Regions from separate parts of the Undibacterium sp. genome, predicted to be linked through region 1. Evidence: riboswitches for the same ligand, from Rfam matches in the RefSeq annotation. Region 1 holds a riboswitch; the other holds the start of a gene.
What was found. Region 1 has a riboswitch for cyclic di-GMP ahead of Q8K39_RS21135 (response regulator). Riboswitches for the same ligand answer to the same signal wherever they lie in the genome.

Region 1 (12,587 bases):
TATTGAGCCACAAAATGGGCAGACTGCTGAAATGGTAGTCAGAATCAGTCCAGCACGTAAAACCTTGTTTTATCTTAACAACTACGAAAATGCCGAGACTTGCTCTGGCGAACAAGGCATCATCAGTGATGCTAACAGGATCAGTATTTCCAAATTTAAATTTGCCGCTGATAAACTGACGACCCTGCGTTATGTGGAAATGCAGGGATCGGTTTCCTGCTCGATGAAATTCAGTTTCTTTGGAAAAGCTAATCATGTCTACGCCCTGGACAGTGTGACCACGACGGGCAACTGCAGTGTCAGATTATGGGATGCTACAGATATGAAGACGCTGGTGCCAGTCGCTATCATCAGCAGGGACAAGGGCCAGAATGCTTGTCCGAATTTCAAGCGTTAGATCCATACACCTATAGGTCGCATACCGTGGACAACTCTCAGCAATAGTGAAGGCTATATCAAAATGGAAACTTTAATTGTAGAAACCACGAATCAGCTGGCCACAGTCACGCTGATCCGCCCTGAGGTACGCAATGCATTTAATGAAACAACCATAGCCGAAATCACTGAGGTTTTTCGCAATTTGGATAAGGACGCCAGCATTCGTGCTATTGTGCTGGCCGCGAATGGTCCTGCTTTTTGTGCTGGTGCAGACCTCAACTGGATGAAAAAGATGGCCGATTACACCCATGAGGAAAACCTCGTGGATGCCGGTCAACTGGCTGAAATGCTGCATACCATCTATAGCTGCAGCAAGCCGGTAGTTGCCAAAGTGCAAGGTGATTGCTATGCGGGTGGCATGGGTCTGGTGGCAGCTTGCGATATTGCCGTCAGTGTGGATACAGCAAATTTTTGCCTTAGTGAAGTCAAGCTGGGCTTGATACCGGCGACGATTTCGCCGTATGTGATCAAGGCTATGGGTGAAAGCGCGGCGCGCCGTTATTTCATTACTGCCGAGCGTTTTAGCGCTGCTGAAGCATATCGCACAGGTTTTTTACATGAAGTGGTGGCGGCAGAGGCACTGGATGCCAAAGTGGCCGAGATCGTCAAGGCGCTGAGCAGCAATAGCCCAAATGCAGTGAAACAGGCCAAGCGCCTGGTACAGGATGTGGCCAGTCGTGAATTGACGCCAGCACTGATAGCGGCAACGGTAGAAGGTATAGCGCAGATGCGCGCATCGGATGAAGGCCGTGAAGGGGTACGTTCTTTCCTGGAAAAACGTAAGCCAAACTGGTTAAGTTGAATCTGGCTTGAAGATCAAGCGGATAGCAAGAATAGAATAGAGTGGAAAGGAGCTGGCAAAGATGACAAAGCGTAGACTGGTATTGACTGGACTGGGCGTATCTTTGCTGGCCGTAGCGGGCGCTGTGGCTTATCGCAAGTCCACAGTAGTCATCACTACAATTGCAGACATGCAGGCAAAACTTGCCAGTCTGAAATTGAATAAACTGGACAGCCTATCCGGCTGGCAGCCTTATAAAGTCTTTGTGCATCTGGCGCAAAGCATAGAGTATTCGATGACAGGTTACCCGGAAATGAAACCGGTTGCCTTTCAGAAAACGGCAGGCAGTGCCGCTTTTTATGCTTTTTCAGTCGTCGGTGCGATGACGCATAATCTGACTGAGCCCATACCAGGTGCACCAGCAATTGCTGAGAGTGGCGATGTGAATGCTGGTATCGATATGCTGATTGCCGCATTACAAAAATTTGAAAACCATGCGGGTGAGATCAAGCCGCATTTTGCTTATGGCAATTTGAGCAAGGCAGAATTTGCCCAGGCCCATGTCATGCATATAGAAAATCATTTGAAGGCGATGTCTTGCGAGCCTTGTGATTTAAAGGTGTTGTAAGAGTAATTTGCTAAATGTCTGGAAATAATTTGAATCAAGAAAATGACTGGGTAGCACGCAGCCTGCAGCATGTATGGCATCCGTGTACCCAGATGCAGCATCATGAAACCGTGCCGCTGATTCCCGTCAGCCATGGCCGCGGTGCATGGCTGTTTGATATGGAAGGCAAGCGCTATCTGGATGCCATCAGTTCCTGGTGGGTCAATCTGTTTGGCCATGCCAATCCACGCATCAACGCGGAATTGAAAGACCAACTCGACAAGCTTGAGCATGCGATGCTGGCCGGTTTTACCCATGCACCAGTCGTCGAATTATCCGAGAAACTGGCGGCCCTGACTAATCATGCCCTCGGCCATTGCTTCTATGCCTCTGATGGTGCATCGGCAGTCGAGATCGCCCTGAAGATGAGCTTTCATGCCTGGCGCAATGGTGGTCAGACTGAAAAACAAGAGTTTATTTGCATACAGGGCAGCTACCATGGTGAAACCGTGGGTGCGCTGGCAGTTACCGATGTTAGCCTGTTCCGTGAAGCCTATGGCCCCATGCTGCAGCGGGCTCATGTTGTCGCTTCACCCGACGCGCGTCTGGCTGAGGCTGGCGAAACTGCCTCCGATGTGGCCTTGCGCGCCGCCGCTGCACTGGAAGCAAAATTGCAGGAACGTGCAGGCAAGATTGCTGCCGTCATCATTGAACCGCTGGTACAGTGCGCGACTGGCATGGCCATGCATGACCCGGTGTATCTGAAGCGTTTGCGCGAATTGTGCGATCAGTATCAGGTCCATTTGATTGCTGATGAAATTGCCGTGGGCTGTGGCCGCACTGGTACTTTCTTTGCCTGCGAATCAGCCAATATCTGGCCAGACTTTTTATGCCTGTCAAAAGGCATTAGTGGTGGCTATTTGCCGCTGTCACTGGTGATGACGACAGATACTGTCTACCAGGCATTTTATGATGCCGATGTGCGCCGCGGTTTCTTGCATTCGCATTCCTACACCGGTAATCCGCTGGCATGCCGTGCAGCGCTGGCGACACTGGCGATTTTTGAAGATGACAAGGTCTTGCAAATGAACCGCGTCAAGGCAGATTTTTTGAACACTGCTTTTGCAGACTTGAAAAATGATGCGCGCGTGCGCCATTTCCGCCAGCAAGGCATGATTCTCGCCTTTGATGCGGTGGTTGATGATGCAGAACGCGCAGCGACATTTTCCCGCCGTTTTTTTGCTGCGGCCCTGAAGCAGGAATTATTAATGCGGCCTATAGGTCGCACAGTCTATATGATGCCGCCCTACATCCTTGAGCAGGATGAAATGAGCTTGCTGGCTCATAAAACCAGACTGGTATTTGAAGAGGTAATGGCATGAACGATGCTAGTAATAGCAATCCCGGCATACGCATAGCGACCCAGCGCAAATCCCTGATACAGGGTTTGCAGCAAGAGCTTGCCGTGCTGGATCAAAAACATTTATTGCGCCAGAGACGCACGGTAGAAACGCCATCAGCACCAAACATGAAAGTCGATGGCCGTGACTTGCTGGCGTTTTGCAGCAATGATTACCTCGGTCTGGCAGCACATCCCAAACTGGCAGAGGCCATGCAGGAAGGTGTTGCGCTGTACGGCGTAGGCAGTGGTGCATCACACCTCATCAGTGGTCATAGCCGTGCCCATGCTGTGCTGGAAGAACGCCTGGCCGAGTTTGTCTCACCGCATATCGATAACGCCCGCGCCCTGTATTTTTGCACAGGCTATATGGCCAATCTGGCGGTTATCACCGCGCTGGCCATCAATAAAGACACAACCGTATTTTCTGAAGCCCTGAACCATGCATCATTGATTGATGGTGCGCGCCTCTCGCGTGCCACCGTGCAGGTATTCCCGCACCGCGATTACACAGCGCTGGAACGCATGCTGCAACAATGCAAGACCAAGCACAGGGTCGTTGTCACCGACAGCGTCTTCAGCATGGATGGCAATATCGCTGAACTGGGTGCATTGCTGGCAATTTGCGAGCGTTATGATGCCTGGCTCATCGTTGATGATGCCCATGGCTTTGGCGTGCTGGGCCAGCATGGCCGTGGCGTGCTGGAGCACCTGAATATCAAGTCACCGAATCTGGTGTATATGGGTACGCTGGGCAAGGCTGCCGGTGTTGGCGGTGCCTTTGTTGCGGCTGACGCGACCGTGATTGAGTGGCTGGTACAGCGCGCTCGTTCTTACATTTATACGACCGCTGCCGCACCTGCACTGGCGCATGCCTTGCTGACCAGTATAGACATCATTGCAGGCGAAGAAGGCCAGCAAAGACGTGCACATCTGCAGAAACTGATAGGCCTGTTCAGCGATGGCCTGCATTTGCAAGTCTGGCAGGGCATGCCATCGGATACTGCCATACAACCCGTCCTCATTGGTGACAATGCTGCCATGCTGAGGGTAGCTGGCAATCTCATGGACCAGGGTTTGTGGGTAGGTGCGATACGCCCGCCTACCGTGCCTGTTGGGACGGCACGCCTGCGCGTGACACTGTCTGCCGCACATACTGAGATCCAGGTCCTGCAACTGGTGCAGGCGATTAACCGCCTGGATCAGATGAGTTATGTGGCCCAGTGTTTTGCCGAGGTGGCCTGATGCAAAAACGGCAGCATGACTTTTTCGTGACAGGCACCGATACAGAGATCGGCAAGACTCTGGTCAGCGCTGCCATGCTACATGCATTGCAGGCGCAAGGTTTGCGAAGCGTGGGCATGAAACCGATAGCCGCCGGGGCAGAAATGCGTGATGGCATCCTGCATAATGAAGATGTAGACATGTTGGTGGCAGCATCCAGCGTCAAGGCAGAGTTGACTCTGGTATGCCCTTACCTGATGCAGACACCAGCAGCGCCGCATATCGTCGCAGAGCTGGAAAATTTGAATATCGAACTGCCGCATATCGTCAACAGCTACCAGCAATTGTATGAACTCGCAGATGCTGTGGTAGTGGAAGGAGTCGGTGGTTTTTGCGTGCCACTGAATGCGCAAGTGACGACGGCAGACATGGCGCAAGCACTGGATTTACCAGTGATGCTGGTGGTTGGCATGCGCCTGGGTTGCATCAATCATGCATTGCTGACCGTTGAAGCCATCGCCACGCGAGGCCTGAAGCTGGCAGGCTGGGTTGCCAATACCGTTGACGCGAACATGCTGTACCCGCAAGAAAATATTGCCGCCCTGCGTGAGCGCATAGCAGCGCCCATGCTGGGGCATATTCCCCGTTTGAATGTTCCTGATCACGAGAAGGCAAAAGTTGCTGCCTCGTATCTGGATTTGAGTCAATTGAAGTAAAAGGAAACAAAGATGCAAGCTACTGATACGACTTTGCAAGCCATGCAATTCCAGCCACCGGTCAAGAAGATAGAAGCCGAGACCTGGCCCGTGGATGAAGTACTGGCTCTGTTTGATTTGCCCTTCAATGACTTGATGTTCCGGGCGCAAACTGCGCACCGCGCCAACTTCCCTGATGGCGATGTAGAGCTGGCGACCCTCTTGTCCATCAAGACCGGTGGTTGCGAAGAAGACTGCGGCTATTGTCCGCAAGCGGCGCGTTATGACACTGGCGTAGAAGCCAAGAAATTGCTGGATGTGCGCGAAGTGCTGGACGCTGCCAAAGCCGCCCGTGAAAACGGCGCAACCCGTTTTTGCATGGGTGCCGCCTGGCGTTCACCTAAAGACCGCGACATGGAAAAAGTAGAAACCATGGTGCGCGAAGTCAAGGCCATGGGTTTGGAAACTTGCGCGACTCTGGGCATGCTCAAGGAAGAACAGGCACAGCGTTTGAAAGATGCGGGTCTGGATTACTACAACCACAATCTTGATACTGCCCCCGAGTTTTACAGCAACGTGATTTCTACCCGCGATTACCAGGACAGGCTGGACACTCTGGGTCATGTGCGTAGCGCCGGTCTCAAAGTCTGTTGTGGTGGCATCGTCGGCATGGGTGAATCACGCCGCCAGCGCGCTGGCCTGATCGCGCAACTGGCGAACCTGAATCCTTATCCTGAATCGGTACCTGTCAATCATCTGGTGCAGGTAGAAGGCACGCCTTTGCATGGCCTGGACCCTCTTGATCCACTGGAATTTGTACGCACGATAGCGGTTGCCCGTATCACCATGCCCAAGGCGCGTGTGCGCCTGTCTGCTGGCCGTCGACAGATGGGTGAGGCAGTGCAGGCTATGTGTTTCCTGGCTGGCGCGAATTCGATTTTCTACGGCGATAAATTGCTGACTACGGCTAATCCAGAAGCACAGGATGACCGTGTCTTGCTCGACAAGTTGGGCTTGAAGACGCGTGGCAAGGTTGAGGCTAAAGCTGGTAGTTGTGGTTGATTAAAACCATAAATCTTCAGCACAGAGCACACAGAGAGAAAAATGAGACACAGAGGAAGGCAAAGTGAAGGAAGAGCCTTTTTCTGATGACAAATAATTGCAATTAATTATCGTCGATACATCCACCCAAAAGGTTAGAGACATGTTTACCAAAATCCTTATCGCCAACCGTGGCGAAATTGCTTGCCGTGTTGCTGCTACCGCACGTCGCATGGGCATCAAGACTGTCGCTGTGTATTCCGAAGCCGATGCCAACGCCAAGCATGTTGCAGTTTGTGATGAGGCAGTTTTGATAGGCCCTGCTGCCGCTAAGGAAAGTTATCTGCGCGCTGACAAAATCATTGAAGTCGCATTGGCGACTGGTGCGCAGGCGATACATCCTGGCTATGGCTTTTTGTCAGAAAACAGTGAATTTGCTGAAGCTTGCGCCAAGAATGGTATCGCCTTCATAGGCCCGCCTGCCTCGGCAATTCAAGCCATGGGCAGCAAGTCCGCCGCGAAATCATTGATGGAAAAAGCCAACGTGCCGCTGGTGCCGGGCTACCATGGCGATAATCAGGATGCTGATTTCTTGCATACCGAGGCTGACCGTATCGGTTACCCGGTTTTGCTGAAAGCCAGTGCTGGCGGTGGCGGCAAGGGCATGCGTGTTATTGAAAAATCTGCTGATTTCAAAGACGCACTGGCATCCTGCAAACGCGAAGCCATCAACTCTTTTGGTGACGATAAAGTGCTGGCAGAAAAATACCTGCAAAGACCACGTCATATAGAAATACAGGTGTTTGCTGATACTCACGGCAATTGCGTCTACCTGTTTGAGCGCGATTGCTCGGTACAGCGCCGCCATCAAAAAGTACTCGAAGAAGCACCCGCACCAGGCATGACGGCAGAACGCCGTGCCGCCATGGGTGATGCTGCCGTGGCTGCTGCAAAAGCAGTTGGCTATGTCGGTGCCGGTACGGTGGAATTCATCGCCAACCAGGACGGTTCTTTCTATTTCATGGAAATGAATACCCGTCTGCAAGTCGAACATCCGGTGACAGAAATGATCACTGGTACTGATCTGGTGGAATGGCAATTGCGTGTTGCTGCCGGTGAGAAACTGCCGCTGCAACAAAATGAATTACAGATACATGGTCACGCCATAGAAGCACGCGTGTATGCAGAAAATCCTGAAAAAGGTTTCCTTCCATCGATAGGTACTTTGCGTCATGCCCGCACCCCTGTTGCAGTGAATTTTGAACTCGGAGGTGCTACTGATCCGGCGGCTTTCCGTATCGATAGCGGTGTACGTGAAGGTGATACGATTTCCCCTTTCTATGACCCCATGATTGCCAAGATGATCGTCTGGGGCAAGGACAGGAAAGAAGCACTGGCTCGCATGGCACAAGCATTGGCGCAATATCAGATTGTTGGCTTGCACAGCAATATCGCCTTCCTGTCGCGTCTGGTCACCAGCACAGCTTTTTCTGGTGCTGATCTGGACACTGGCCTGATAGAGCGCAATCAGGCAGAACTGTTCCCGACACCGGTAGCGGCGAACCTGACTACGTTGGCACTGGCCGTCGTGTCCTTGCTGAACTCAGAGAAATCTACAAATGGTAGTGGTGACCCATGGCAATCCAGCCACGGCTGGCGCATGAACAGCCTGATGCAACGTAGTCTGCAATTCACTGAAGAAGAACAGACCCATGAAGTGCAGGTGACTTATTTGGCAGACGGCTGGCAAGTGCAGGCTGGTGCAGCGACAGCACAAGTCAAACTGGCGCTGGCGCATGAGAATGATATTGTCATCAAGATTGCAGACCAGACCGTGGCAGCCACCGTTGTGCGCGATGGTGAACATTTCCACGTCTTTAGTCAGGGCAGGCATACTGACCTGCATTACATCGATGCGCTGGCGCATGCCGGTGAAGCCGAGGCCGAGACTGGCCGCCTGACTGCACCCATGCCAGGAAAAATCGTTGCTGTGCTCGTCAACAAGGCGCAGGAAGTGAAGAAGGGCGATGCCCTGCTGATCATGGAAGCGATGAAGATGGAGCATACGATCTCTGCACCGCATGATGGTGTCATTGATGAAGTCTTGTATGCGATCGGCGATCAGGTGACTGAAGGGGCGCAGTTGCTAGCGTTTCAGCAGTAAGCTTGTCTGGAGTTCGTACCATAAAGCCAGCACTGTTGTGCTGGCTTATTTATTTCATCAGATCATTTAAGCAAAACAGATACACCAGCAAATCACCCCGCTGTGTTACTTGTACAAACCTGCAAGCAAGTCCATGATGAATACTTGAACAAGAAAAATCTGCAAAAAGCGATTTTTCATTACCTCGCCCAGACTTTGGAATCACCATGACCGCACTCTCCATCAACATCAACAAAATCGCCTTGCTGCGCAATTCCCGTGGCCGTAATTACCCTGACGTGCAGGCCTTTGCTGCCCGCTGCCTGGATCTCGGTGCGCGTGGGATTACCCTGCATCCGCGTCAGGATCAAAGGCATGCGCGTTATTCGGATGTGGAAACACTGGGTGTGCTATGCCAGGCGCGTGGTGTGGAATTGAACGTCGAAGGTTATCCTGCGCCAGACTTTCTCGAAGTTGTAAAACGCCACAAACCTGCTCAATGCACGCTGGTGCCGGATGCGCCAGATCAGCTGACTTCTGACCATGGCTGGGACTTGCGCAAGGATGCGGACTTTTTACGACCTGTACTGGCTGAACTCAGGGCACTGGGCATACGCAGCAGTTTGTTTGTCGACTACGACAATCAGGATATGCATCTGGCCAAAGAGCTCGGCGCAGACCGTGTCGAGTTATATACCGAACCCTATGCCGAGCATTTTGGAACGGCAAAGGGTGAAGAGATTTTCCAGGGCTTCGCGGCCGCCGCTAAACGCGCCCAGGATGCGGGCCTGGGTGTCAATGCTGGCCACGACCTGAACCTGAGTAACCTGACTAAATTCCTGACCATACCCGGCATACTGGAAGTGTCCATAGGCCATGCGGTCATCGTTGAATGCCTGGAGCAGGGCATAGCCGAAGTGCTAACAACATATGCAAAAATTTGTCAGCAAGCTTAAATTTTGCATCTTTTGCATGAGAAAATAAAAAGCAAAAAAATGTTAACTTTTCCCTTGTAGCTTACAAAATCATGAACTACATTGGGGTAACGGTGCTTCGCATGAGGCACTGTGGTTGGTGTACCGCCCTATGGATGAGAAGTAGTTCATAGGGATAGCATCAGCGTTGTTTAAAGGCAAACCATCCGAAAGAGTGGGACGCAAAACTACAGGGCCCTCGCTGATCATGGCAGGGCAGCCAGGTACCGTAATCCGCAACAGCGGTGTTTCGTTAAGAGGTAGGTCGCTCATGAACAGCATCTCTACGGCGCTCCCCTGCGCTTCAAAAAAAATTCTGATTAGTGTATTTGGTTTGTCTGAGTATGAATTGCGTCTGGTGCGCAGCGTGCTCAGCTTGACCATGGCCAGTGGGCGCAAGCATTCCTATGCGCTGTTTGATGCCAGTCAGGCTGCTGATCCGGATATCGTCATACTTGACCCCGACAATGGTCAGGCCAGGGCTGCTTTGCAGGAGCTGATAACAACACGCAATATTCCTGAACCCGCAACCGTTTTTATTTCGAATGTGGGTCAGGCAAAGCCAGGTAAATATCATTTACTGCATCCCCTGGTTCCGACCAAGATGTTGGCTTTGCTGGATCAGGTAGCAGGTGAGCTGGAAAAAGTGTTGCCAGCGGAATTACCCGCCGGTGCCGCCATGCTTCAAAAGGCAGATATGAACAAAGCAGCTATTGTGCAACCACTGGTGCAAAAGAATTTTCAGGCAGCGGTCATGCAAACCGCTCATCGCGCTTTGATTATTGATGACAGCCCCACCGCAAGAATCAAGATTGACCTTGAATTGCGCTCCATGAAGATTGCTTCCGACTGTGCAGAAACAGGTGAACAAGCCTTGCAAATGCTGGAGAAAAAAAACTACGACATCATCTTCCTCGACATCGTCATGCCCGGTGCCGACGGCTATGAAATTTGCAAGATCATACGCCGCCATCCACAAACCAAGCGCACGCCTGTCGTCATGCTGACCAGCAAGTCTTCCCCTTTTGACCGCATACGTGGCTCGCTCTCAGGTTGCAGCAGCTATCTGACCAAGCCAGTAGAGCACCTTAAGTTTCGCGCTGTAGTGGAAAAGACCCTGACTGCAGGAGACGCCATCTTCACCATGGACAAGAATCAGGACTTGGCCATGGGCATCTGATTTTTTTGCAATTAGCTACCTTTGCCCTGGGGATCAGGGTGTTTCATCTACACATCTCGGGAGTACATCATGGGCATGAAAAAAGCACTCGTTGTTGACGATTCCACTACTGAACTGGCCAACATCAAAAGCATATTGACCGATGCCGGTTATGTGGTGATCACCGCGTCCAGTGGCAAGGATACTTTGGAGAAAGCCAAGGCCGAAAAACCCTCGATTATTTTCCTCGATATCGTCATGCCAGAGATGGATGGTTATGAAGCTTGCCGCAGTCTGACGCAAGACCCTGCAACCAAAGACATTCCTATCATTTTTGTCAGCAGCAAATCTCAAAAAGCTGACAAGATCTGGGGCCAGTTGCAAGGTGCCAAAGGCTATGTCGCCAAACCCTATACTGCTGACCAGATCATCGATCAGCTCAAAATCGCTGCCTGATTTCAATATCCTTTTACCCATGCATGGGGGCGGTCATGAGTCAAATCACATCCAGCAATGCCGGGCAGCCTACGGAATGGCTGCCACCCAGCATTGCTCTGGATCGCTACACTCCACCCGGTGATTTGTTGTGGAGCGATGTGGCACCGCTAGTCGAAAGAAAGCGTTATGGCTATCGCGTGGGTTCGCTGAATTTGCTGATCAGGGCTGAGGTAGGGAGTGAAGTGATACGACCACAGGCTGTTGCGCCTCTGCCGGGTGCAGCAGCCTATTTGCTTGGTTTGATCAACCTGCGTGGCAATCTGGTGCCCATCTTTGATCTGGGCCTGGTGCTTAGTGGCCGCAGGTCCGAAGTTGCGGCGTCTAAATTATTTTTGATACTGGACAAGGCAGAAAATGCCGTTGGCATGCTGATAGACAGTTATCCGCAACCGCTGACGGAATTGCGTACCATCACACAGATGCCGCAATTGCCAGCAACACTGGAAGCCCATGTAACAGCCGCCTTCGTCAAGGATGACAAGGTCTGGCTGGATTTCAATCATGAAAGTTTTTTTGAAAAACTCAGCCGTAGCGCATAGAGCATCAAACTTTAAGCAAAATCTGGCTGAACCTTGTTTGAATAAGCAGTCTTTGATGTTTTTCTTGTGGAGAGCAAAATGAAATTACGTACTCCGAATATTGGTATCCGTCTCAGTCTGGGATTTACAGCGGTGTTGCTGCTGTTGGCGGTAACTGCCTGGCTGGCGATGTCCAACCTGAAGAGCATCAATGATGGTACTCACCGTATTGTGGACGGCAGCTATCCCAAGGTTGTGCTGGCTTACAAGATGCTCGGTAACGTCAATGCCAATGCGCGTTCCATGCGCAATATGCTGCTCCTGAACGATCAATCGGCAGTGGAAAAAGAACAGCAATTGATTTTGTCACGCAGACAGAACCAGGAAGAAAATATCGCCAATTTTGAAAAGCTGATTACCAGCGATGAAGAAAAAGGCATCTTCCAGACAGCGACTGAAGCACGTACCAAATACGGTACTTCGCAAAGGGAATTCATGCGCCTGGCGACTGAAGGTAAAAAGACAGAAGCGACTACCTGGCTGCTGGGAAATCTGCAAGCCGATCAGGAAAAATGGTTTTCTTCCATGGATAGCCTGATTGATTACCAAACCAAGCTGGTGAACAGGGATGGTGCCGCAGCCGACAGTACCTACGTGACAGCGAAAAATGTGCTGGCGCTGGTGGCCGCGCTTTCCATCTTGCTGGTTGCGGGCGTTGCTTACTGGATGACGCGCAGCATCACCAAGCCGGTATCGCATCTGATCGCCGTTATGCAGAAACTGACGCAGGGCGATGCCACGGTCAGGGCGCGCAGTAGTCACCCTGACGAAATCGGCAAACTTTCACGCCAGTTTGACAAGATGGTGGATGAACGTGAAGCCAGCCGTAAATCCATCGAAGATGAAAATGAAAAACTCAATGAATCCGTGCTGGTCTTGTTGCAGGCGGTGGCGCAACTGGCGAGCAGAGATTTGACAGTAAAAGTGCCAGTATCTGCCGACGTGACTGGTGCAGTGTCTGATGCCTTGAACATGCTGACCAGCGAAACCGCCAAAGTGCTGCGCGATGTAAGTAATATTTCTGCCGACGTGACCGAGGCCACGCTGAAA
Region 2 (12,587 bases), on a different contig from region 1:
GGCAGGAGCGATCCAGTCATCATTAATCACACGCAAGGGGCCAAAGCCCATGTGTTGCGGATCGTAATATTCTGCAAATGAAAAACTGTGATGTGATTTCAGCCAGCCGTGCTCGGCGTGGCCGCGTTCTTGTGATGGTCTGAGCGTAATCATATAAGTCCCTTTCAAATTTCCTGAAGAATGTGTTCAGGCGATGTAGGCACTATATACGTGCAAACTTTTTGACATAAGGGTAGAATTTCATACAACTCATTCAAATTATTTGAACAAGCATGAATCTGACTCTTGAGGCCCTGCAAATCCTCGATGCGATAGACCGCAAGGGCAGCTTTGCGGCGGCTGCGGCGGCCCTGGATAAAGTGCCCTCGGCCATCACTTACAGCATACGCAAGCTGGAAGAAGATCTGGACGTGCTGCTATATGACAGGCGTGGCCATAGAGCCAAGCTAACGATCGCAGGGGAAGAGCTACTGATGCAGGGCAGGCACTTGCTGAACGCGGCTCAAGAACTGGAAAACCGCGTAAAACGCGCCGCCAGCGGCTGGGAAGCGGAGCTGCGCATCGTCATTGATGGCATCATACAATTCGAGGATATCATCCCCTTGATCAAGGAATTTGAACAACAGGCTTGTGGTACGCGTATCCGTATCAGCCAGGAGATTTTGTCTGGGGTCTGGGAAACCATGGTTTCTGGCCGTGCCGACCTGGCTATAGGTGCCGCCTATTACGGACCAGATGCGATACGCATGCAGGGCGAGTTCCAGACCCGTTTGCTGGGCAGCGTGGAATGGGTGTTTGCGGTGGCACCGCAACATCCACTGGCACAAGCTGAAGAACCGCTGACACCGGCGATTTTGCAAGCGTACAGGGCGATCGCTATCGGTGATACTGGCCTGACGCTGCCCTCAATGACGGCAGGCTTGCTAAGCGGGCAAGACACCCTGACCGTGCCTACCATGCATGCCAAGCTGGCAGCGCAACTGGCGTGCCTGGGATGCGGCCATTTGCCACGTCGCCTGGCTTTGCCACACCTGCGCAGCGGCGCGCTGATAGAAAAGAAGACCAGCGCCAACCGCCCGCCAGAAGACAACCGCCTGGTCTGGCGCAATGCCAACAAGGGCAAGGCATTGCTGTGGTTTTTACAAAAATTGCAAGACCCTGTCGTACAACGCATGTTGATAGGAAATTGAAGAATGTCCATGCCAACAGAAAAGATGACGCAAACATATACAGGACGTTTCGCCCCTTCACCAACTGGCCCCTTGCACATGGGTTCACTGGTCGCTGCCATGGCCAGCTATCTCGATGCAAAAGCCCATGACGGGCGATGGCTGCTACGCATGGAAGACCTGGATTTTGACCGCAATGTCAAAGGTGCAGGCCAGCATATCATCCACTCGCTGCAACGTTGCGGCATGCACTGGGATGGCGACATCACCTGGCAAAGCCAGCGCCAGCATCTGTATGAAGCTGCGCTGAAGAAACTGGGAGGCAATCTCTACCCCTGCGCCTGTTCACGCAAGGAAATCGCTGATTCTCGCCTGCGCCTGGGTGAAGCGGCCAGCCAGATATACCCTGGCACCTGTCGATATGGTCTTGCCCATGGCAAAATAGCCAGGGCATTGCGTCTGCGCGTGCCAGATTGCACTTATGAATTTCATGACCGTCTAGTCGGCAGGCAAACACAAAATGTTGCTAGGGAGGTAGGTGATTTTGTACTAAAGCGTGCCGACGGGTTTTGGGCCTATCAGCTTGCAGTGGTGGTTGATGATGCTGGCCAAGGCATAAGCCACGTCGTGCGCGGTGCCGATTTGATCGATTCCACAGCGCGCCAAATCTGTCTGCAAACTTTGCTTGGTTTGCCAACGCCAGCTTACTTGCATGTACCTGTGGTCACCAATGCAGATGGAGAAAAACTGTCCAAGCAAACTGGGGCACTGGCATTTGATCGCGGTGACAATGATATTTTGCATGAGGCATTGATACCAGCAGCTCAGTTTTTGGCTTTATATCCGCCAGCAAGTTTCAGCAACATAGAAGAGTTCTGGCAATGGGCAACTCTTGCCTGGAAAAACAAACTCGACAACACAACAATCTTGAGAGAAAGCGCCAACGCGTGATCGAAGGCGACTGGATACGCAGTGTTCTGCTAACTTCAGTTAACACAATAAAGTTGCTTGTAAATATCTGCCTTAGAATAAGGAGTCAAGTCGCAGGTCAGGGGCTAATCGGAACAGGATGCGGTGCCGCCATCAGTCTCTGCCATGACCCCGCCCATGACCATTTCCGCGACCATGATTCCGCTCGCGACCTCTTTCATTACCGCGCCCCCGCCCATCGTCGCGCCTGTCATACTCGTGTTCACGATAATAGCCATCGCGATAACGCGGCACTACCTGCGTGTTGTACCAGTTCTCTTGAACAAAGTACACCTGACGATCACAGGCATCGTAACGGTAGCAGCTTTTCCCCCATTTATTCCTGTGACCTGGTGGCACCACTAAATACATAGGTGGCCGTACTACATTTCCCCTTTGTACGATGCGCGGTTCACGGTAAATTACACTTGGTTGCGGGAAGTTTCCTATATCCACATGACCATAAAATCCTGGCTGTCCAAATTGCACTGAGACGCCAATATCCTGTGCCTGTGTCAGATTCGTTATGAATACTGAAGCACAAGCAGCACCTGCCAACAATATTTTACTGACTGTCATGGTTTTCATTGCATACCCCTTTTTATACTCGCTCCGAGAATTACTTACCGTGTTTATCATCCATAACGTTCATGCAGCGCATCTGGTAACTTCATTTGCGAACATTCTGAAGGCTTAGTCTTAAGCGGTCTGTACGTTAGCCAACACAATGACCGTACCTGGCATATCTTTACATATTGTCGGACACCTTATTCTCAGGAAAATCAGGGTATGCGCTTCGGACTATTTGTCATGTGAGTGGATATCATGAATGCCATTCTTCAAGCGGTGGGTTCCATTCCCCCAAAGAATTTCATCGTTGTATTCATCAATATAAACGGGTAAAAGTCTACGCTCATCCAGCAATTGATCCCAGTCTAGCAATATAGGAACAGTCTTATCGCTGCGCATTTGAAAAGCTGCCGCTTCGTCAAATTTACGCAATATTCCCCACACTGTTAATTGGTCCCGCACGGCATTTTCTTTCAGCATCTTCACGATAAAAACACGGCGAATGACGTTGCTTGATTCAAACCATCCTGATGCTCAAGATTGCGCTCTAGCTCCCGCACAGCCCATGCATGGTTTTCATTACCCAAATCATTGATTAACCTGGGCAAGACATCGCCACGACCATACCAATGTGCAATCCGGTCCCAGGGCAAGCTTCTGATATTTTTCAAAGTCATGAATAGTCAGCTGCATCAACACGATGTGTATTTTCTCGAAATAAAATGCGCAGTTGAGGAATCATTTGACTGGGAACCCCGCAGCCCATTGATGTGCTTTCTGATCCAGTAATGCGCGGCGCTCTGCCGGGATCTTGGTTATTAGTTGTGCCAACGTGGTTCTGTGAGATGAGCAGGCAAATTGGGCGTCACGCTTGCCAAATTTACGCTTGAGTACACACTCAAGCTGATTGGCACCAGCCACGTCTTCATAGGCAGTTTCCAGCGCTTCTGGCAGGGTTGCTTGATAACGCAATACCAATTGTGCTGACATGCCACGGTAAGCCGGGTCAGTCGCACCGGCCAGATGGGTATATTTGACGGCGTCCTTCAATGCAGCATAGGCATCAGCATTCTTTTTGATATTCGGAATACCAGGATTCGACGTCGTCTCGCTCGTACCTTCAGCACTGCTCATGGTCATCGACCAACCTGAATTTTCTGTGATCTTTTCTTCCAGACATGCGAGACGATTATTCGCTTCGGCAGCAACCATGGTCAATGCTTCAACATTTCCTTCATTTGCCAGCTTGCGGTTCTTGTTCAACCAGCTCTGAAAATCAGCGCGCAAGGGTTTGGCGGTGATCAGGTCGCAATCATCCAGGCTGATTTTTTCGGCATGTGAATTTGCACCAATCAGTGCCAGGACAAGCGGAAAACTCAGGCGTAATTTTTTAAGACGCATTTTCATATATCGTTTACTTCTTTCAAATAAAAAGGGCGGATAGAACACTGCTTTAAGTGCACTCATGCTGCCAGAGCAAAAAAACAAGGGAAATGATTTTACAAATTAACACTCTTGTTTTAATCAAAAGTCTACAAAACAACTTTCATCCGCTTCTGTTATCAAAGCGAAATCGAAGCTTGTTTTCACTGCATTGTTTCAACAATCCTTGACATTTTTCTGCTTTATTTTTGAGCAGAATATTCTTACCCTGAATCTGTATTCTTTATTTTCCAAAACTTGAGGGCAAACCCGTTGAAAAGCGGGGACGCAAAGCCACCGACCTAAAGCGCGACAGCGTCATGGTAGCGGGGTTGCCGGTGATGGTATCTGCTCGATTGGTTTTTGACAGCTCATACCATTAAACGTTGTATCACCGCCCTCTGCTCATATCGGAGTGCATTCGTGATCATCGAAAACAAAATATCTAGCAAATCTCTTAAGCCCCTGACCTGGATGAGTGTCCTGATCAGTGCAAGTATCCTTTCTGCATGCGGCGGCGACAACCCACAAGTCAACAGCGCAACTGTCGCCCTGCCACCAGCGGAAGTTGCCACTGGTATGACAACGCTGGATGCAACGCTGCCTGTCTTGCCGGTAGACGTGGGCGCGCAATCTACCCAGCATACGTTTCACCTTGCTCCTGTTCTACTTGATGCGCCAGCAGATGTCGACGTCAACGACAATAGCCGATCCGCTGGTCTGCCTGTAGCACGTCAGTCTATTCCTCGCGACATGCTGGGCGTTCGCGGGCGCGGTCTGACGGTGAGCACAATTCGCTCCATGCCTCGTGACTTACTGGCACCTCCTCCTGCTGGCGACAACGTGCAACCTATGGCTGGCGCGGGTGTGGTATCCACTTACACGCCAGCACAAATACGCGCAGCCTATGCGCTACCAACTTTACCTGCCAGTACCAGCGGTCTGACTGCCAGTCAAGCTGCGCAGCTAGGTGCCGGCCAGACAATCTATATTGTCAATGCCAATCATGATCCGAATATCGTCGCAGAGCTCAATGCATTCAATCAAAAATTTGGCCTGCCCGCATGCACAGTAAAAAGCATTCCTGCCACGACTGCATTACCGCTTGCTGCCGCGTCTGGCAGTGGCTGTGAGTTCTCTGTCGTTTATAGTACAAGTGCTGGCGGCATGAGCAGCACTGTTCCTGCCTACAATTCTGGCTGGGCAACTGAAATTGCGCTTGACGTGCAATGGGCTCACGCAACAGCGCCACTGGCACGCATTATCTTGATCGAGGCGGCGGACGCGTCCATGAACAACATGGTGGGCGGTATTAAATTGGCTAATGCCATGGGTCCAGGAGTCGTCTCCATGAGTTTTGGTGCGCACGAAGGTAGCTGGACTGCCAGTGTTGAGAGCGCCTTCACCACTCCCAAAATGACCTACTTGGCAGCTACCGGTGACAATGGCCCTGCAGTGGAATGGCCAGCTGTTTCTCCCAATGTCGTCGCTGTTGGTGGCACCAGCCTCACCTACTCCGGCACCACTCGCAGCGAAGTGGCCTGGTCCAACACCGGTGGTGGTGTAAGCGCCTATACCGCAGTACCAAGCTATCAAAACAACACAGTACCTGGACTGGGAACACCGACACGCAGGACTGTCGCTGATGTCGCTATGAATGCTGATCCTAACACTGGACAGTATGTGGCGATCATGACACCAGGTAGCAGCACTGTTAACTGGGTCAGTGCAGGTGGTACCAGTCTGGCGACACCGCAATGGGCCGGGGTTATCGCGATAGCCAATGCAACTCTTGCACAGGCTGGAAAACCAATGATGGGCGCACCGCATGCTGTGCTTTACAACAAGATTGCGACGACACCAGGCAACTACGCCAGCAGCTTTGCAGACATCGCCAAAGGCAGTAACGGTAGCTGCGCAAGCTGCGCTGCAAAAACGGGACATGATCAGCAAACTGGCCTCGGCACACCGAACGTCAGCAGCTTGCTAAGCACACTCGGCGGCACGGTAGTCGCAACTGCCCCGACCGTAACGTCAGCCAGTATCAGTGGGCAAGTAGGCACAGCATTGAGCTTTACCGTATCGGCTACTGCAAATAATCCCCTCACTTATACATTGAGTGGCAATCCTTCAGGCTTGAGCATTAATAGCAGCGGTATCGTCACCTGGGCCAAACCAGTGGCAGGCACTTACACAGTCGTTGTCACTGCATTGGATGCAAAGACTGGCCTGAGTGGCAAAGGCACTTACACTGTCATCATCGCTGCACCTACGCCACCAGCCATTAAAGCGACCTCGATTAATGGTAAGGTCGGTACGGCATTGTCGTTCAACATCACGGCAACTTCGACCAATCCTTTGACCTACAGTATCAGTGGTGCCCCAAACGGGATGACAGCGACAACAACTGGTGCTGTTTCATGGTCAACCCCAGTTGCGGGAACCTATTCAGTCACAGCAACCGCATTGGACGCAAAAACTGGATTGAGCAGCAAAGCTGTGTACACCGTCGTCGTTGCCGCAGCTACACCACCGGTCGTAACCGCAGCCACCATCAACGGAGTGTTCGCTACTGCCCTGAGTTTTAATGTGACTGCCACTTCCAGCAACACGATGACTTACAAACTCACCGGTGCACCTTCTGGCATGACTATCGGCACGACCGGTACCGTAAGCTGGCCATCGCCTGTCATTGGGACTTATTCAGTCACGGTGAATGCAACCGACAGCAAAACTGCCCTGACTGGAAAAGCGGTCTACACCGTGGTCATTGCACAGCAACCTGCTCCCGTCGTTACAGCAGCAACAGTCAATGGCATGGTTGGCACGGCCTTGTCGTACACCGTTATCGTCAAGACCTCGAACGCGGTCACTTATACAATGACAGGGGCACCTGCCGGCATGGCGATCAGTGCAGGCGGTGTCATCACCTGGACCAGCCCTGTTGCAGGGAACTACGCCGTCACCATGATCGCAAAAGACAGTAAAACAGGCTTGAGCGGCCAGGCCGTCATCAGCTTCAATGTCATCGCATCTGGTTTAAGTATCAACGCGCCAGCAATGACAGGTACTGCCGGCAAAGCCTTGACAGGTTCTATCAACATCAGTGCACCTGGCGCGACATCTGTTTCTATCTCCATCACTGGCGCGCCCTTGGGCCTGGGATTCTCAATGAGTGGGTTGAGCATTACTACCAATTGGGCAAGCCCGATTAGAGGCAGCTATACCTTGGTGATTACGGTCACGGACAATCTCGGCAGAAAAACCACAGCCAACGTCCCGATCAAGATCAACTAAAACCCAACCAAAAGCGGAGCCATTTGCTCCGCTTTTGTTTTGAGGAACAGCTTACACAAATGACGCTTTCCGGTTCCTACATGCCGATTATCTCAGTGGCTGCCATGTGCTTGCGGCTTCCTGACATGCACCTCTAGTTCTGGGTGTGCGTGCCCCATCCTGGTGTGGACGTCAGGAGGCTGGCGTGGTGCGTCACTGACAGGGCCTCCATATTCATAGGCAACTGTCCCCTTGGGATGTTGATACCAGCCTGGGTCTTTATAGTCACCCGGCTTCTGGCCCTTGCGCACTTTGACGACGCTGAACATGCCGCCCATCTCCAGCCCGCCAAACGGCCCTTCGCCTGTCATCATGGGAATGGTGTTGTCCGGTAGCGGCATTTCCATTGCACCCATGTCAGCCATACCCTTGTCTCCCATGGTCATGTAGGAAGGAATGAGCTTGTTGATCTTGTCAGCCACGTCCTTGTGATCGACTCCTATCATCGATGGCACGTTATGGCCCATGGCATTCATGGTGTGATGGCTCTTGTGGCAATGGAAGGCCCAGTCGCCTTCTTCATCTGCGACAAATTCTATTTGCCGCATCTGACCCACAGCCACATCCGTAGTCACTTCCTGCCAGCGTGCAGTCCTTGGAACTGGCCCGCCATCTGTGCCTGTCACTGTGAATTCATGACCGTGAATGTGGATGGGGTGATTGGTCATCGTCAGATTGCCTATGCGTATCCTGACCCGGTCATTCTTGCGCACATTCAGCGTATCGATGCCGGGGAAGATACGGCTATTCCATGACCACAGGTTGAAATCTGTCATGGTCATGATGTTAGGCTTGAAGGCACCAGGTTCTATGTCATAGGCATTGAGTAAAAAGATAAAGTCCCTGTCCACTTCATCAATTTGAGGGTGCTTATTTTTTGGATGGGTGATCCATGAACCCATCATGCCCATGGCCATCTGCGTCATTTCGTCGGCATGCGGGTGATACATGAAAGTACCGGGGCGACGTGCCACAAATTCATAAACAAAGGTCTTGCCTGGCTGTATCGATGGCTGGGTCAGGCCGGAAACGCCATCCATGCCATTTGGCAGGCGCTGGCCGTGCCAGTGAACGCTGGTGTGTTCTGGCAAGCGGTTGGTGACGAAGATGCGTACCCTATCCCCCTCCACCACTTCTATCGTCGGGCCAGGACTTTGTCCGTTATAACCCCACAGATGTGCTTTCATGCCGGGAGCCATTTCACGCACCACGGGCTCTGCCACCAGGTGAAATTCCTTGACGCCATTATTCATGCGCCATGGCAGGGTCCAGCCATTCAATGTAACGACTGGATTATACGGCCGGCCCGTTTTTTGTTGCAACGGCGGCATGGTGTCAGGACTGGTTTGTGTCACAGTTTCAGGCAAGGCTGCCATGGCGACTTTACTGACACTGCTGGCTGCCAGGGCACCGCCAGCGATACCTGCCAATTTAAAAAAATCTCTTCTTGTACTCATGATATTTCCTTCGCTGATCTGTGATCAATGCGCTACTTCTGCCGGAGCAGTTGATTTGACGGGATTCAGATTGCTTGCTGATGGGCGCCCCAAGAGTTCAGCCTTCAAGGCCGCATCTGCCATCCAGAATTGTTGTTCTGCATTGATGGCTGCCAACACGCTATTGATTTGTTCACGGCTGTCAGCCAGCAATTCAAACACGCTGATGAACATGCCGTTGTAGCGCAACTGGTTTTCTACAGAGATGCGTTTGCGCAGCGGCAGGATCTCGTCGCGGTATTGTCTGGCGATATCGTACATGCTGCGATAGGCAGAATAACTGACGCGTAAATGCGAGCCAGCATTATTCATCGTAGTTTGCAGACGATAACTTGCTGCCAGAGTATTTGCGTTCATGGCTGTTCTTTGTGCATCACCCCAATCAAACAAGGGTAATCTGAGGCTGACTTCGACACCGCGCTTGATGTCGCTGCGTCCTGCCGCATCAAAGTTGGTATCGCGCCGGATACCTAGCTCGATGTCTGTAAAGCTACTAAACAAACTCACACCCTGGCGTGCTGCAGCAGCATCCAGTTCCTGCTTTGCCAGCTGTATATCGAGGCGGTTTTTTGTCGCTTGCGGGCCTATCGCTTCTACCGCCAATGGCGTGGCGGGCAAATCAGGCAGGTGCTCAGGTAACTTGAGGGCTTTTTCCTGCTCGTCATCCAAGCCCAGCAAACGCACCAGCTCTTCACGTGTAGACAGGCTGTTATGAAGGGCAAAGCTGAGCTGGGCCACTGCATCGGCCTTAAACGCTTGCTGGCGTGCAGCCTGCAAGTTATTGAAGTTACCCGCCTTGAGCATACGCTCTGCCAAAATGGCACTGGCATCGGCGGCTTCGCCAACTTGTCTGGCGTATTCCAGGCTCTGTTGCGCCGCAACTGCCTTAACCCAAGCTACGCGCACCTGGCTGACACGGTCAATGACATCCAGGCTCAGCTGTGTTTGTGCCTGTGCCAGACTGTGCTGTGCCATGCTTTGCCTTTGTGGCAGGCTCAATAAATCAAGCAGGCCAACACTGAGCAAACGGCCCATTTCCAGTTCACCGGATTGACGATTGCGTTCAAAGCTAAAGAGCGGATTGGCGATACCGCCACTCTGGGCCGCCATTGCGCCTGCTGCCTGGTGTTGCGCCAGCATAGCTTGCAGGGCCGAACTATTCAGCAAGGCAATTTGCACTGCGACATCTTGCGTCAACGGTGCTTTCAACAAGACTGCAGCTTGGTCTCGCATGTCTTTTTGCTGGGCTGGCTTGCTGGCCAGGGCAAGTTTCCCCTGAGTATAGGCAGGGTATTGCTGATTGATTTTTTGGGTACTTTGGTCAATATCAAAACTGGCACAGCCAGCCAGTACCAGCAATGCTGGTGCCAGATATCGGTAGTGTATGTGCGACATGAGTCCTCGCGATGAGTTGTGTGTTTCCGCAAAATTGGAGGGGCGTACAATTGTCGTCGGCTGGACAAAGCCCGACCTACAAACCTAAGCCGATTCAGGCGATAGCAGCTTTGGGGGGACGTTCCAGCATGCGCACAGGCACCGATGCTGGCAGAAGGACTGGCAGCACCTGGGCATCATCGTGCACGGGAACAAAGGCGGAAATCTGGATAGCAGGCATCAGGGCCATGCCCATACAACAGGGGGAAGAAGATTTACAATGATCGCCAACCTTGCCTTTTTCGGCTTCGGTGCCAGCATCACCAGCCTTGGCGGCTGGCTGGCAATGCTCATTGTCGCTGGCAACTGACATACCAGGCTGAACAGGTACATCCATGGCGCATGCCAATTTACTGGCGACAGCAAAGCCCTGCAGGGGCAGCAGTACCAGTAACAGGCAAGCAATAAAAAGACGCCAGGATTTTTTCATGCGCCGACGTTATCACAAAACAAGGATTTCAACAAACAAGCAGGTCAAACAAGATTAGCTCAGCAGTAAATTCAGTGCCAGTATTAGCATCACTACACCTATCAGGCTGTCCAGCACCCGCCATGCCACAGGTTTGGCAAACACCGGGGCCAGCAAGCGCGCACCATAGCCCAGTGCCAGATACCAGATGATGGCATTCAGGACAGCACCGACGGCAAACCAGTATTTGCCATCATCCGGCTGCTGGCCACCGATAGCGCCAAGCAAGACCACGGTGTCGAGATACACATGAGGATTAAGCAAAGTCACGCCCAGCACTGCCAAAGCCGCTTTACCTGCCGTCATGCTCAACTCCCCGCCTTCAGCAACCAAACTTTGCTGGCTGGAAGCTGCCCGCAAGGACCTCACGCCATACCAGACCAAAAATGCTGCCCCGCCCCAGCGAGCTATCATCAGCAAGACTGGTTGACTATTGATCAAGCCACCTATACCTGCCACCCCCGCTGAGATCAACAGTGCTTCACAAACGATACAAATCATTACCGTCAAGCCCACGTGCTGCTTACGCAAACCCATGCGCAAGACATGCGCATTTTGCGAACCAATCGCCATGATCAAACCCGCACTCATGCCCATTCCCTTGAGTATAAAAGCCAACATCATCTGTCTCCCGTTTGTTGATGTAGGTAGTTTGGGCAAGAAAAGGTTTAATATGAAGCAAATTTAAAATATTTACGATTTCATTAAATTTTCTTAATTTTAGAATTAATTCTTTGGATTACTCTGTGCCCCTGTGTTGAGGGGTCGTAAGCAAAAATCACCAATGTCTTCGAATAAAGCATGCAAACAAGACTAGACAGCCGCCAGTGCGAAGCCTTTCTCAGTGTCATTGATCATGGCAGTCTGGAACAAGCTGCGCAAGCCCTGAACCTGACCAGCTCTGCGATTTCCCAGCGCATCAAGGCCCTGGAAATGGAATTGGGCAATACCCTGCTGATACGCAGCCGCCCCTGCCGCGCCACCGCTGCAGGGCAGAAGCTCGTTCAGCACTTGCGCCGCGTCGCAGAACTGGAACAGGATTTACAAAGTGAATTTGCTGGCCAGCAAAGTGCAGCTATCAGCATTGCGCTTGGCGTCAATGCCGATAGTCTGGATAGCTGGCTACTACCTGCCCTGGCTGAGTTCCTCATCGCCGAAAACATTTTGCTGGATGTCGCTATCGATGATCAGGACCATACCCATGACTTGCTGGAAAGTGGCATGGTATTGGGTTGCATATCGGCAGAATCGCAAGCCATGCGCGGTTGCCAGGCTGTACCATTGGGCATCATGCGTTACCACCTGGTTGCCAGCGACGCTTATTGCCAGCGCTGGTTCCCGCAAGGCATGACACGCGAAGCAGCACGGCTGGCACCTGTGCTGACCTTCAATCGCAAAGACAAATTGCAAGCCCAGATTTTACTGGAGCATTTTGGTCTGCAGGAAAACGCCTACCCCACCCATTATGTGCCCGCGACGACGCCGTATAACCGCGCCATTCTGCTAGGTTTGGGCTGGGGTGTCATCCCAGATGTGATGCTGAAAAATCTGGAGCAGGACAAGCTTGTCAGGCTGATGCCAGATCACCCTGTAGATGTGGCACTTTACTGGCACCACTGGAAAGTGCAAACACCCAGGCTGGCACGCCTGACAAATACCCTGGTCAGGCAAGCAAGAAGCAGTTTGCTACAATTTATTCCGCTGGCGCGCTAATTAAATGAT

Region 2: linked by a shared signal. The riboswitch ahead of Q8K39_RS17995 (S53 family peptidase) and the one ahead of Q8K39_RS21135 (response regulator) in region 1 are both predicted to bind cyclic di-GMP.

What each region holds. Positions count from the first base shown of each region.
Region 1 is NZ_JAUXQE010000038.1:11,091-23,677, forward strand. Features, by position in the region: gene Q8K39_RS21090 (hypothetical protein) at 1-397, shown strand, start outside; gene Q8K39_RS21095 (enoyl-CoA hydratase/isomerase family protein) at 461-1,240, shown strand; gene Q8K39_RS21100 (DUF1569 domain-containing protein) at 1,302-1,847, shown strand; gene bioA (adenosylmethionine--8-amino-7-oxononanoate transaminase) at 1,862-3,208, shown strand; gene bioF (8-amino-7-oxononanoate synthase) at 3,205-4,470, shown strand; gene bioD (dethiobiotin synthase) at 4,470-5,165, shown strand; gene bioB (biotin synthase BioB) at 5,178-6,206, shown strand; gene Q8K39_RS21125 (acetyl/propionyl/methylcrotonyl-CoA carboxylase subunit alpha) at 6,349-8,349, shown strand; gene Q8K39_RS21130 (pyridoxine 5'-phosphate synthase) at 8,556-9,284, shown strand; cyclic di-GMP riboswitch class I at 9,450-9,534, shown strand; gene Q8K39_RS21135 (response regulator) at 9,574-10,482, shown strand; gene Q8K39_RS21140 (PleD family two-component system response regulator) at 10,552-10,917, shown strand; gene Q8K39_RS21145 (chemotaxis protein CheW) at 10,953-11,498, shown strand; gene Q8K39_RS21150 (methyl-accepting chemotaxis protein) at 11,577-12,587, shown strand, end outside.
Region 2 is NZ_JAUXQE010000035.1:174,446-187,032, reverse strand. Features, by position in the region: gene Q8K39_RS18030 (pirin family protein) at 1-153, opposite strand, end outside; gene Q8K39_RS18025 (LysR family transcriptional regulator) at 273-1,190, shown strand; gene gluQRS (tRNA glutamyl-Q(34) synthetase GluQRS) at 1,200-2,120, shown strand; gene Q8K39_RS18015 (hypothetical protein) at 2,253-2,726, opposite strand; gene Q8K39_RS18010 (hypothetical protein) at 2,940-3,188, opposite strand; gene Q8K39_RS18005 (hypothetical protein) at 3,191-3,385, opposite strand; gene Q8K39_RS18000 (hypothetical protein) at 3,447-4,115, opposite strand; cyclic di-GMP riboswitch class I at 4,384-4,470, shown strand; gene Q8K39_RS17995 (S53 family peptidase) at 4,554-7,427, shown strand; gene Q8K39_RS17990 (multicopper oxidase family protein) at 7,520-8,923, opposite strand; gene Q8K39_RS17985 (TolC family protein) at 8,948-10,357, opposite strand; gene Q8K39_RS17980 (hypothetical protein) at 10,452-10,826, opposite strand; gene Q8K39_RS17975 (LysE/ArgO family amino acid transporter) at 10,881-11,489, opposite strand; gene argP (HTH-type transcriptional regulator ArgP) at 11,667-12,578, shown strand; gene Q8K39_RS17965 (sensor domain-containing diguanylate cyclase) at 12,559-12,587, opposite strand, start outside.